One region of the Blautia producta genome, then DNA from elsewhere that is predicted to be linked to it. Evidence: predicted binding sites of a transcription regulator. Region 1 holds the regulator's gene; each other region holds the start of a gene.
The links. The regulator Rex, encoded in region 1, represses fermentation and respiration genes when NADH is low (regulators of the CRP and FNR family bind a similar motif). The targets are predictions, from matches to a motif close to ATTGTTAANTANTTAACAAT.
Positions count from the first base shown of each region.

Region 2: the regulator Rex is predicted to act here: its motif matches at 1,780-1,799, upstream of BLCOC_RS03715 (L-lactate dehydrogenase).
Region 3: the regulator Rex is predicted to act here: its motif matches at 2,264-2,283, upstream of BLCOC_RS18095 (NAD(P)-binding protein).
Region 4: the regulator Rex is predicted to act here: its motif matches at 1,445-1,464, upstream of gap (type I glyceraldehyde-3-phosphate dehydrogenase).

Region 1 covers NZ_CP136422.1:3,073,964-3,077,178, forward strand. Annotated here, with positions in the region: gene BLCOC_RS13630 (ABC-F family ATP-binding cassette domain-containing protein) at 1-744, opposite strand, end outside; gene BLCOC_RS13635 (redox-sensing transcriptional repressor Rex) at 953-1,597, shown strand; gene BLCOC_RS13640 (NAD(P)H-hydrate dehydratase) at 1,669-3,171, shown strand; gene alr (alanine racemase) at 3,168-3,215, shown strand, end outside.
Region 2 covers NZ_CP136422.1:847,066-850,280, reverse strand. Annotated here, with positions in the region: gene BLCOC_RS03720 (CoB--CoM heterodisulfide reductase iron-sulfur subunit B family protein) at 1-552, opposite strand, end outside; gene BLCOC_RS03715 (L-lactate dehydrogenase) at 640-1,587, opposite strand; gene BLCOC_RS03710 (histidine kinase dimerization/phospho-acceptor domain-containing protein) at 2,233-3,215, opposite strand, start outside.
Region 3 covers NZ_CP136422.1:4,021,858-4,025,072, forward strand. Annotated here, with positions in the region: gene BLCOC_RS18090 (NADH-dependent [FeFe] hydrogenase, group A6) at 1-245, opposite strand, end outside; gene BLCOC_RS18095 (NAD(P)-binding protein) at 239-2,077, opposite strand; gene BLCOC_RS18100 (AraC family transcriptional regulator) at 2,443-3,215, opposite strand, start outside.
Region 4 covers NZ_CP136422.1:4,068,189-4,071,403, reverse strand. Annotated here, with positions in the region: gene BLCOC_RS18310 (GNAT family N-acetyltransferase) at 1-427, shown strand, start outside; gene BLCOC_RS18305 (histidinol-phosphatase HisJ family protein) at 506-1,306, opposite strand; gene gap (type I glyceraldehyde-3-phosphate dehydrogenase) at 1,515-2,534, shown strand; gene BLCOC_RS18295 (phosphoglycerate kinase) at 2,695-3,215, shown strand, end outside.

The DNA of each region.
Region 1 (3,215 bases):
CTCGCTGTAGGCAGAATAATTCCCTGTAAAGGTGCTGACTTTCCCGTTGTCAATGTCAATGACCTTTGTCACGATCCTGTCCAGAAAATACCGGTCATGGGAGACGATCAGCACAGCTCCCGGATAGTTCAGCAGATAGGTCTCCAGCCAGGAGATAGAATCCATATCCAGATGGTTAGTAGGCTCGTCCAGAAGAATGATATCCGGCTTTGACAGGAGAAGACGACCTAGGGCAACCCGTGTTTTCTGTCCTCCCGACAGAGTGGAGATTTCTTTTTCAAAGTCACTTTCAGGAAAGCCAAGGCCTTTCAGAACCCCCACAAGTTCACTCTTATATGCGTAGCCGTTCTCCATTTCAAATTCATGGGTCAGACGGGAATAGGTCTCCATAAGGCGTTCCAGCTCTTCCCCGGAAGCGTGCTTCATCTGTTTTTCAATCTCTCTCATGTGAAGCTCCATATCCAGAATATGCTGTTTGACCTGGAGCAGAGAGTCATAGATGGTAAGGGCACTGTCCAGTTCCTGGTGCTGGGCCAGATAACCGATGGACTTGCCCCTTGATAAAATGATCTCGCCGCTGTCAGCAGGTATCTCCTGCATGATAATGCGCAGCATGGTGGATTTTCCGGCACCGTTGATGCCTACTAGGGCGGCTTTTTCGCGTTCTTCTATATGGAAGGAGGCATCATGGATCAAATTTATGCCCCCGAATGATTTTTCAATGTTTTGACATGCCAGTATCATTTTTTACGAGTCTCCTTTATCTTTAGGCTGTAACTGGCCGGATATCCGGTCAGTTACTTTAGGTTCACCCTTCCTATTATATCGGAAATTCAGAATTTGACAACAGATAAAAACAACAATAACTGGAATTGTATTTGACTTTATTTTAACAATTATATATAATATTCCTATATGAAACAGAAAATTTAGACATAAGGAGGGTAAAGTCGTGGACGAAAAATGCATATCAAAAGCAGTCATCAGAAGACTTCCCCGATATTACAGATATTTAGGAGAACTTTTGGAGGATGGAGTGGAGCGTATCTCCTCAAATGAGCTCAGCTCCAAAATGCGCGTGACAGCATCCCAGATTCGCCAGGACCTGAATAATTTCGGAGGGTTTGGGCAGCAGGGATACGGATATAATGTACAGTACCTGTACACAGAGATCGGTAAGATCCTGGGGCTTGACCGGACTCACAACATGATCATCATAGGGGCCGGTAATCTGGGACAGGCACTTGCAAATTACGTACAGTTTGAAAAGCGCGGGTTTAAAGTGGTAGGCATTTTTGATGTGAATCCGGTTCTGAAAGGCATCTCCATCCGTGGGAATGAAATCCTTATGATGGATGAGCTTCCCCAGTATCTGAAGGATAATGATGTTCAGATAGCAGCGCTTACTCTGCCGAAGAACAACGCAGAGGAGACAGCTAATCTACTGGTAGAAAACGGAATCAAGGCCATCTGGAATTTCGCACATCTGGATCTGGAGGTTCCGGAGGATGTCATTGTGGAAAATGTACACCTCTCTGAAAGCCTCATGCGATTGTCTTATAATCTGAATTGTTATGTGACGGAACATAAAAAGTAAGAAAGGGCTGCTGCGGAACTTTTGCGGCGGCCTTTTGCTCTGTAATACGCAAAAAGAGAGGAGTGTATGACATGAAACAAATCGTAACCGGCGGACAGATGAAGCTATTGGACAGTTACACCATTGAAAAAATGGGGATTCCGTCTCTGGTACTCATGGAGCGGGCTGCCCTGAGTGTCTGTCAGGCGCTTCGGGAGGAAGAATTTCCCCTGGAAAAAGTTTTGGTCCTCTGCGGTACCGGCAATAACGGCGCGGATGGCGTGGCAGTGGCACGGATGCTTCATGCGGCAGGGGTTTCCGTTGATATCTGTATACTTGGGAAAAAGGATCATTATACAGAAGAAATGAGAAAACAAGTGGATATTGCAGAAAATTATCACATATCCTTTGTCAAGAATGCCGTACCTGTTGAATATACTACTATAGTAGATGCTGTCTTTGGCGTAGGCCTGTCCAGAGAAGTGGGCGGGGTTTACAGAGACACCATCGAAGCTCTGAACCGGTCAGATGCCAAGGTCATGGCAGTGGATATTCCCTCCGGAATCAGTGCAGACACGGGAAAAGTGCTGGGCTGCGCAGTGAAAGCTGATGTGACCGTAACCTTTGCCTATGAGAAAGCAGGCCTTTTATTTTATCCGGGTGCTTCTTACGCGAGAAAGATAAAAACAGCCGATATCGGGATCTATATGCCGCCTCAGAATGATTTTGAACTGTCCATCCAAAGTTGTGAGGATAAGGATTTGTTCCGGATCCCCGTCAGAAAGCCGGATGGGAATAAGGGAACCTTCGGAAAGATATTCCTGGCTGCCGGAAGCCGTGATATCAGCGGTGCGGCATACCTCTCTGCCTGTGCAGCACTCAGGACAGGCGCGGGTATGATCAAGGTACATACCAGGCAGGAAAACAGACAGGCACTGACCACAATGCTGCCGGAGGCCATGTACAGTTTCTATGATGATGAGGAGATAGAAAAAGAACAGATCCTGGAAGGACTTGCCTGGGCTGATGTCATCGGAGTGGGGCCTGGAATGGGCACGGGACAGCAGGCGGAAGATATCCTGTACACCATTTTGGCAGAGGGCAGAAAACCTTTGCTCATCGATGCTGACGGTCTGAATCTTTTAGCGGGCAGAATGGAGGTGCTGGCCCAGTATCCGGCACCGGTCATTGTGACACCGCATCTTGGGGAGTTTAGCAGGATTTCAGGAGTGTCAGTGGAGGAGTGGAAGGAAGCCCCTCTTTATCTTACAAAGCGCTTTGCCCATAAATACCATCTGACCGTTGTGTGTAAAGATTCGCGAACGGTCATTTCCGACGGCAGTGAAGAGATCTTTATAAACACCTCCGGCAACAGCGGTATGGCAACAGCAGGAAGCGGGGATGTACTCTCGGGAATCCTTATGGGACTTCTCGCCCAAGGACTTTCCGCCATAGATGCGGCGTCTTTGGGGGTCTATTTTCACGGCGCTGCGGGAGATATGGCTGCTGCCCAAAAGGGAGAATACAGCATGATAGCCGGTGATATCATTACACAGACAGCGGAAATCTTGAAGAAAAGAGGAGCAGTTTTATGAATACACCAAGCAGGATCTACGTCTCCGTAGATTTGGATGCGGTT
Region 2 (3,215 bases), 2.2 Mb from region 1:
AACAGGCTCTGCTCCGATGGCCCGAATAAAATCCTCAATGATAGCCGGATTCTCCGGATCATCAAATTCCAGAAGTCCACTTGGACGAAGAAGCAGGCATCCGTAATAAGCGCCTATCTTCTTTCCTGTGAGCGGAGCTGTCACTTTCTCCTTTAACGTATCGAAACCTATGCGGTCACGGAGCACCTCCAGAAAATGGAGCACTGTTGTCTCACCCGCATAGGGTTCTTCTAACTGCATATAATTATTTGCTCTGGTACGAATGTCATCTACATTCTTCATATCATCATTGACACGTTTGATCACATGATGACAGGCCGAACAGAGTGTTACCAGATCCTGGCCTTTTTCTTTGGCCTCATTGAGAGCACGGACGGAAGAAAGTTTTGTGGCGATCTCGTCAGACCCCAGCGGATAAACGCCGCCGCAGCACTGCCAGTTTTCAATTTCTTCCAGTTCAAATCCCAGTGCCCTTGCAGAAGCTCTGGCATAAGCGTCCAGTTCCACTGCTTTTGTCTTCAGGGTACACCCCGGATAATAACTGTACTTCATAGTTCCTCCTAATAATCCCGGAAACTGTCCGGTATCCTCATAGTCCCCGCTTGGCGGACCAAAGGATACGGAACAGTCATCCTGTTTCTACAGTTCTATCTGTTTGATAACTTCTTTCAGTGCGTTGGCACTTGCCTGAAGTTTAGCGATTTCCTCTTTATTCATACGCATTGGCACTTTGCCCTGGATACCATTGGGGCCGACCAGAGTCAGGGTGCTCACGCAGACATCCTCAATGCCGTATTCCCCATGCATCATAGAGGAAACGGTTGCGATGGAATCAGATGATGCCAGCAGGATTCCGCAGAGCTTACATACCGCTGCAGATACCGCGTAGAAGGTAGCACCTTTATTTGCGATCACCTTGCCGCCAGACTTCTGAACATAGGTCAGCATTTCGTCTTTATCCAGCACATCTACCTCTTTGCCAAGGTTCTTAGCCAGTTCATAATACTCATCTACACTGACACCTGATATATAGGCACCTGTCCAGGGAATGAAGGAAGTGTCACCGTGCTCACCGAATACATAAGCGTGGATATTTTTCTGAGCAACTTTAAAGTGTTCAGACAGTCCGCAGCGGAGACGTGCAGTATCCAGAATTGTACCGGAACCAATGATCTGATTCTCAGGCAGTCCTGAAATCTTTGTAAATACATAAGTCATAATATCAACAGGATTGCTTACGATGATGTAAAGCGCATTGGGCGCAGCTTTTACGATTTCCGGTGTGATACTCTTTAAAATATTCACGTTAGTCTGTGTCAGCTCAATTCTTGTCTGACCGGGTTTGCGGGCAATACCTGATGTGATGATCACGATATCGGAATCCTTTGCATCCTCGTATTCTCCGGCTACAATGTTGATTGGATCGCGGAAACAGGTACCCTGTGCGATATCCATAACTTCTCCGGCAACCTTTTCTTTGTTGATATCGATCAATACGATCTCTGATGCGATATCTCCGTTAGATAATGTGTAAGCAATTGTTGAGCCAACGCTTCCGGCTCCGATGACAGTAATTTTACTACTCATGCTTGCTCCTTTCCCCTTCCTTTGGGTGGTCCTTATTGTCTTTTTTTTAACAATCAATATTCAAAAAAATGTGAAATCACAAATTCCATCTCCATAAGTATGTTTTTCTGTTAAAACATATTTATTCAGCCCCCCTGGTTTACAGGGCTTTTTAGAAGAATCTGATTTCGCGCTACGGATTAAGAATACCATATTGACAAGAAATTAACAACAACTTTTTAACGATTTTTTGTACTTTTTTGCCTCATCTACTACGTTAGTGTAGAAAAGTACACTTTCAATCATTCTATTTTTTCTGCGTGCGTTGAAAGAACAGAAAATGCTTTATTTTCTTGTATTTTTGCGCGTGCAATGTGTTTTTTGACTATTTTTATCCATTATTTTTTCAATTTTTTTCTTGGGATTTAGTAGATATTTTATGTGTGTATACAAAAAACATAATCTATCATTTTCTGTATTTTTCACATTTTTTTAAAGCGTGCATACAAATGCACACTGTGTTCACAAAAAAGACTGCCCCGGTTGGCTTATCATTTATAAGCCCGCAAGGCAGTCTTTTTATTATATCAGACATGTTAGTCAAATATCTTTTTTATTCTTTAAGCTCCCATATTTTTGTCACAGACAAACTTTTATGTTCAGGTATTAAAGAATCGGAAATTCCACCGTCACCACAAACAGATCCGCATCCACTTCTATCCCAAACACACCTCCGCATGCCTCCGTAAAGCTCCTGGCAATGGAAAGTCCCAATCCGCTTCCTCCGTCAGTACGGCTCTCATCTCCGCGGACAAATCTCTCCGTAAAGTCAATGTCTGACGGAATCTCCTCCTGGGAGATATTTTTTACTGTGGTCCTGGCTGTTCTGCTGTCTGCCTTCAATGTTATGAAAACACGGGATCCATCCAGTGAATATTTGAGGGCATTCTGCAGAAGGTTCTGAAATACTCTGTAAAGACGGCTGCCGTCCGCATGGATCATCACGGCATCTGCCGGGATCTGTGCCTTAACTGTCACAGAACTCTCTTCAATCTGTTCCTCCATATCTGCCAGAGTCTGACGGAGCAGTTTGCCAAGATCCAGATCTTCTAAATTTACAGGAAGCTGCTTAGACGCCGCTTTACTGATTTCAAAGACATCCTGTACCATGGATTTCAGGCGCTGGGATTTTGTATCCAGAATACGGACATAATCTTTCACATCCTCCGGGAGATTCTCCTCCTGCTTCATAAGCTCCACGTAACTGATAATGGAGGTCAGGGGCGTCTTGATGTCATGGGATACATTTGATACCAGCTCCACTTTCATGCGCTCACTCTTCATTCGCTCTGACAACGCTGTATCCATTCCGTTCTGAATATCATTTAACTGCTGTACGGCTTCATACAGATCTGAATCTTCCGGCACTATCAGCTTATCTGTCATATTTCCGTCATGGACTTTCTTTATCTGACGGATCAAATCGCCAATCTCATTTGCAAACTTTTGATTATCTGATGCATATTGTTTCATCATACCCACCAGTAGTACGATCAAAAATACCACAATGGCCACAAGCAGCAATACCGCTGCAAAACTGCCTCCATCATCATACAGATAAAACGCTGACACAAAACATGCCAAAGCCG
Region 3 (3,215 bases), 950 kb from region 1:
GGGCTGTTGGTATGGACCACCATCCCCTCTTTTACCCTGTTATTACAGGCGGTAACCAGCTTTGCATATCCCTCCACCTCTACGACACAGACACGGCATGCACCAATCTCATTGATATCCTTCAAATAGCACAGAGTGGGAATCCTGATTCCTGCAAGAGCGGCAGCCTGAAGGATGGTGCTGTGCCTGTCGGCCTCTATCTGTATGCCGTCGATCGTAAGTTTCACTCTCTCTGTATTTACCATTTTTCCACCCTGCCTCCCTTAAACACACCGAAACCGAAGTGGTCACAGCGCAGACAGCGTCTTGCCTCCTGGGATGCCTCCTCAGAAGTCATACCGCATTCAATCAGTTCCATATCCTTCACTCTTACGGACGCCTCGCGTTCTTTCATATTCACGCGGCCGCAGGTGGGGCGGTCATGGAGACGAACCCGCGGAATCTCCACCCCGCTTGTTATTGTATGGTTGTATCCCAAAAATTCATCAATATTGGCTGCTGCCACTTTCCCTGCCGCAATGGCACGGATCACAGTTGCCGGTCCGGTCACGCAGTCACCTCCGGCAAAGACACCGGCAGCATCCTTCACGCCGCTCCAGTCAAAGGCATCAATAGCGGCACCTCTTGTAATGGGAATACCTGACTCACCAAAGTGCTGGGAATCGATCCCCTGTCCGATGGCCACCAGAATCTGGTCACATGGCAGGCGGAGTTTTGGCACATCCGCATCTCCCGGTGTGGGTCTTCCGTTTTTCATTCTGCCGATGAGCTGAGGCTGCACCCAGAGCGCAGAAACCTTGCCCTGATCGTCCTTCTCAATAGACAGCGGCGCATGAAGGTCCAATACCTCACATCCCTCTGCAATAGCCCCTTCCACTTCCTCCGGCAGGGCTGTCATATCCACTTTTCTTCTCCTGTAAGCAATACGCACACGTTTTGCTCCCAGACGAACTGCGGAACGGGCCACATCCATAGCCACATTGCCGCCGCCGATCACAATGATATCTCTGTCCTTAAAGTCCGGCATGTCCCCGTCACCGATACTGCGGAGCATCTCCACCGCTGACATTACACCTTCGGCGTCCTCGCCCTCCATTCCTATCTTTCTGTCCGTATGGGCACCAATAGCTATGTAAACGGCATCATACTGAGGTCTGATATCCTGTATCAGATACGGCTTTTCTCCTACAACTGCTCCGGTGATAACATCAATACCCACACTCAGGAGCTGGTGGATCTCCTCATCCAGTATTTCTCTCGGAAGCCTGTAGCTAGGGATACCGTACCTCAACATGCCTCCAAGCTGCTTTTCCTTCTCATAAATAGTCACCTTATGCCCCATTAAAGCCAGGTAATAGGCGGCACTGATCCCTCCCGGACCTCCTCCGATCACCGCGATCTTCTTGCCCGTAGCCGGAGCCGCATTCGGCACAGGCACTTCCCCTGCATGTTCCACTGCAAAGCGCTTCAGCCCCCTGATATTAATGGGATCATCCAGCATGGTTCTCCGGCACCGCACCTCACAGGGATGCTCGCATATAAGGCCGCAGACTGCAGGCATGGGATTGTCCTTGCGGATCAGGCGCACTGCATCCGCAGGTCTTCCCTCCCGGATAAGGGCAATGTATCCGGGGATATCCACCCCGGCCGGGCACTGGGATACACATGGTACCGGCTGATTCAGATTGCAGGAACACCTGCCCCTTACAATGTGCTCTTCAAAATCCTCCCTGAACCCCCTGATTCCCTTCAGCACCATCTTGGCCGCTTCATAGCCGATGGCACAGTCTGCCGAATAGAAAATGCTCCTTGCCGTCCTCTCAATGACCTCAATAGTCTCCAGAGTGGCATCCCCATCCAGCACATCATCAAAGAGCTTTTCCAGTTGTCCCAGCCCTACACGGCAGGGAACACACTTTCCGCAGGACTGGGCATGGCACATTTTTAAAAATGATGCCGCCATGTCCACCGGACATAACCCAGGCGGGCTGGCAACGATACGCCGTTCCAGATCCTTATAGAGTTCCTCCACTGTCCGCTGTGCACTGTTTTGCGTAATGATACTTAATCTGCTCATATCTACCTCCAATTGTTTCAATATACATTCTGGGTTTTCTTGCGGTCAGCGCAGTGAATACGCAGACCTGCTGAATCGTCGCATTTTATCTCAGAATGATATGGCAGTTACGCTGATGTTTTATCCGATCACTCAGATATAGTTATATCTTAAAATTACCATTTCCCATCAAAATCGTCAATACTATTTGATTATTTTTTATCAATGTTTAAACAAAAAACTGTTGCCCCGCAAACTTTTTATACAAAAACAAGGCTGCCGCACGATATAAACTGTTCTCTGCTTTTTGGCAAAAAACAGTTCTTTATATCGTACAGCAGCCTCATTTACAAGTCAGAACCTGCCCGCAAAACAACTGCATAGGATTACTTTACAGGTATCCAGACCTCCACTTCCCCTAAATCCTCAGCTTCATTCCAGAAAATATACTTCTCAATGGTGGGCAGCCCGCATTTCGCATACTGGCTTTGAGGAAGAAATTCCTGATTGATCTGCCGCCATAGATTTCCCAGTACATTATCTGAAATCTTTCCTTTTGTCCGAAAGATCAGCCATGTTGCCGGAGGGTATTCATATGTCACAAACCCTTCTGTCTCCGGACCGTCCCAGAGGACTGCACACATATAATCGTTGCTGCCGTCCTCCTGAAACCCGAAACATAGTCCCAGGTCAAAAAAGTCCCCGCTGATCTCTCTCATCTTTTCATTGGTGCCGTCACTCTTGACCACTGCCCAGGTTCCGCCCCCATACGGTGTAGTCATTCTTGTTCCCAATACCTTAAAAGCTTCTTTTTCTTCAATCGTATACTTCATAGATTCCACTCCCTTCACTGTCACTTGAAACTCCAGCCGGCAGTAAAACATCAGCGGAACAGCATTTTGTCTCACTTCTGTTGGGTTGACACCGTGCATTTTGCGGAATGCCACACGGAAAGCATCTCCTGACTGATACCCATACTTCAGTGCAATATCCATTACCTTTTCATCAGAATTCTGCAGATCATAGGCTGCCATGGTAAGCTTGCGTCTTCTGATATACTCGGAAAAACTGATATTTGTCACCTGGCCGAACAGACTCTGAAAATTCTGATACGGGCACGCTATGATCCTGCTGATCTCTTCCTCATCCATCTCATCCC
Region 4 (3,215 bases), 990 kb from region 1:
TTACCTGGCTGTGCTGCCATCCCTGAGAGACAGGGGGTATGGAAGCGCGTGTCTCTCAGCCCTTCAAAATATACTTGAGGAGAAAAATACCCTGCACTCCAAACTACTGGGTACAGGGGAAAACATGGAATCTACGGCGAATGAGCGGGAATATACGATAATGGTAGAATCTGAGGACCCATCCTTTGCGGCAGATGAGACGGAAAAGCAGGTTCGCAGAAGAAGAATCCGTTTTTATGAAAAGAATGGATTTTTTGATTCCAAAAATGTCTGCCGCCTCTTCGGAGTGGAGTACAGAATATTAGGAAAGACCTCCTGCATGACGCAGGAAGAACCAAGAAACATGCGCTGCAGGGAAGAATTGGACAGCATTTACCGTACCATTATTCCAAAGCTTGTATATCACAGCCAGGTGAAATGGATGTAAAGAAAGGCAGGGGGAGAGGCAGCTCCACACCACACGGCAGCAGCAATCCCCCGATTCCTTTTAAAGCCGGAAGTCTTCTCACAGAGGAAGAAATTCCGGCTTTCTGTTCTTAAAAACAGTATAGTATTGAAAGCCGCATTCCTTTAAAAGTGTTCCTGCCCGTTCAAAATCGTAGGCGATATGTTCTGGCGCATGGGCGTCAGAGCCAAGCGTCAGGATTTCACCTCCCAGTTCCCTATATCGAATCAGAATTTTTTCTGTGGGATTGGGATGGCCGAGACCATATTTAAAGCCTGCTGTGTTGCACTCCAGGCCGATACCTTTTTGTACCAGGACGTGAAGGATCTCATCCAGGATATCCCTGTATTTTTCATAGGAGTAGTACAGATTGCGGTTGGGACCGTAGCGCACCACATAGTCAATATGGCCGCATACGTCGTAGCAGGAGAGAACCTTCAGGTTTTCCAAAAGGCAGGTAAAATAACTGCGGTAGGCCTCCTCCTCGCTGCGGTTATCAAAAAATATCCGGTCATAGGGGTCACACCCGTCTGCCACATGTACGGAGCCGATGACAAAGTCAAAGGGATAACTGGCTGCAAAGGACGGCAGTTTTCCTGTCAAATGGGGCTGAAGTCCAAGCTCAATGCCGAAATTTATCTCTATTTTATCCTTATACTTCTCCCGGAGTTCCATAAGCTTCTGCTGATAGGACGGCATATCCACGAAAAAGTCAAATTCCCCCGGAGGAAAATCAAAATCCATATGTTCGGTAAAACAAATCCCCGGCACATTTTTGTGAATGGCACTGAGGATCATGTGTTCCATTGGGGCTTCGCTGTCGCTGGAAAATGATGTGTGCATGTGAAAATCTGCGTACATAGATGACATCTCCTTTTCTTTTGCTGCCCTAATTATATAGGAAAGAAGCGGAAATGTACATAAAGAGAATGTAAAACTGGTACGATTTTTCATTTTATGCTTGAATTTTTGTCCCAGATTAGGTACAATATCAAATAGGTTGATGTTTCTTTAACAATCTTAATAGAAACCTCACGGAATACAAACACTTTTAGGAGGAATGAATAACATGGCAGTAAAAGTAGCAATCAATGGATTTGGACGTATTGGACGTCTTGCTTTCAGACAGATGTTTGGAGCAGAAGGATTTGAAATCGTAGCGATCAATGATTTAACATCTCCGACAATGTTAGCTCACTTACTGAAATATGACTCTACACAGGGAAGATATGCACTTGGCGATACAGTAACAGCAGGTGAAGATTCCATCACTGTTGATGGAAAAGAGATCAAAATCTACGCAAAAGCAAAAGCTGAAGAACTTCCTTGGGGAGAAATCGGTGTAGATGTTGTTCTGGAATGTACAGGTTTCTATACATCCAAAGACAAAGCAGAAGCTCATATCAAAGCAGGCGCTAAGAAAGTTGTTATCTCCGCTCCGGCTGGCAACGACCTTCCTACCATCGTTTACAATGTAAACCATGAGACCCTGACAAAAGATGACAATATCATCTCCGCAGCTTCTTGTACAACAAACTGCCTGGCTCCGATGGCAAAAGCATTAAACGACCTGGCTCCGATCAAATCCGGTATTATGTGCACAATCCACGCTTACACAGGCGATCAGATGACACTGGACGGACCGCAGAGAAAAGGTGATTTAAGAAGATCCCGCGCAGCTGCAGTTAATATCGTTCCTAACAGCACAGGTGCTGCAAAAGCAATCGGCCTGGTTATTCCGGAACTGAACGGCAAACTGATCGGATCTGCTCAGCGTGTTCCGACCCCGACAGGTTCTACTACAATTCTGACAGCAGTTGTTGACGGAACTGTAACAGTAGATCAGGTTAACGCAATCATGAAAGAGCAGGCTACAGAGTCCTTCGGATACAATACAGATGAGATCGTATCCAGCGACATCATCGGTATGAAATACGGTTCTCTGTTCGATGCAACTCAGACAATGGTTCTGCCGTTAGACAATGGCACAACAGAAGTACAGGTTATTTCCTGGTATGACAATGAGAATTCTTACACAAGCCAGATGGTAAGAACAATCAAATACTTCGGAAAATTATTAGAGAAATAATTATTGAGAATAAAGACTCATTAAAGGGTCCGGTCTGTTTTGGACCGGACTCCTTTCGTCTAATCATGACAATAATTGGGAAGTATTATTTAATAAGAACAAAGGTAACTGTAAGGGTACCGAACAGTTACAGAACAAATATTAAAGGAGGCATCATCCAATGCTCAACAAGAAATCAGTTGATGACATCAACGTAAAAGGAAAAAAAGTTTTAGTCCGCTGTGATTTCAACGTTCCCCTTCAGGACGGTAAGATCACAGATGAAAACCGTCTGGTGGCAGCCCTTCCTACGATCAAGAAGCTGATCGCTGACGGCGGAAAAGTAATCCTGTGCTCTCACCTGGGCAAACCTAAGGGAGAAGCAAAACCGGAATTGTCTCTGGCACCTGTTGCCGAGAGAATGACAGAACTGCTGGGACAGGAAGTGAAATTTGCGGCTGATCCGGAAGTTGTGGGACCAAATGCAAAAGCAGCTGTTGAGGCAATGAAAGACGGAGATGTTGTTTTACTGGAGAATACACGTTACCGTGCAGAAGAGACAAAGAACGGAGAGGCATTCAGCAAAGAGCTGGCATCTCTGTGCGATGTATTTGTAAATGACGCATTTGGTACTGCCCACAGAGCACATTGTTCCAATGTTGGTGTGACACAGTTTGTAGATACCGCAGTTGTCGGCTATCT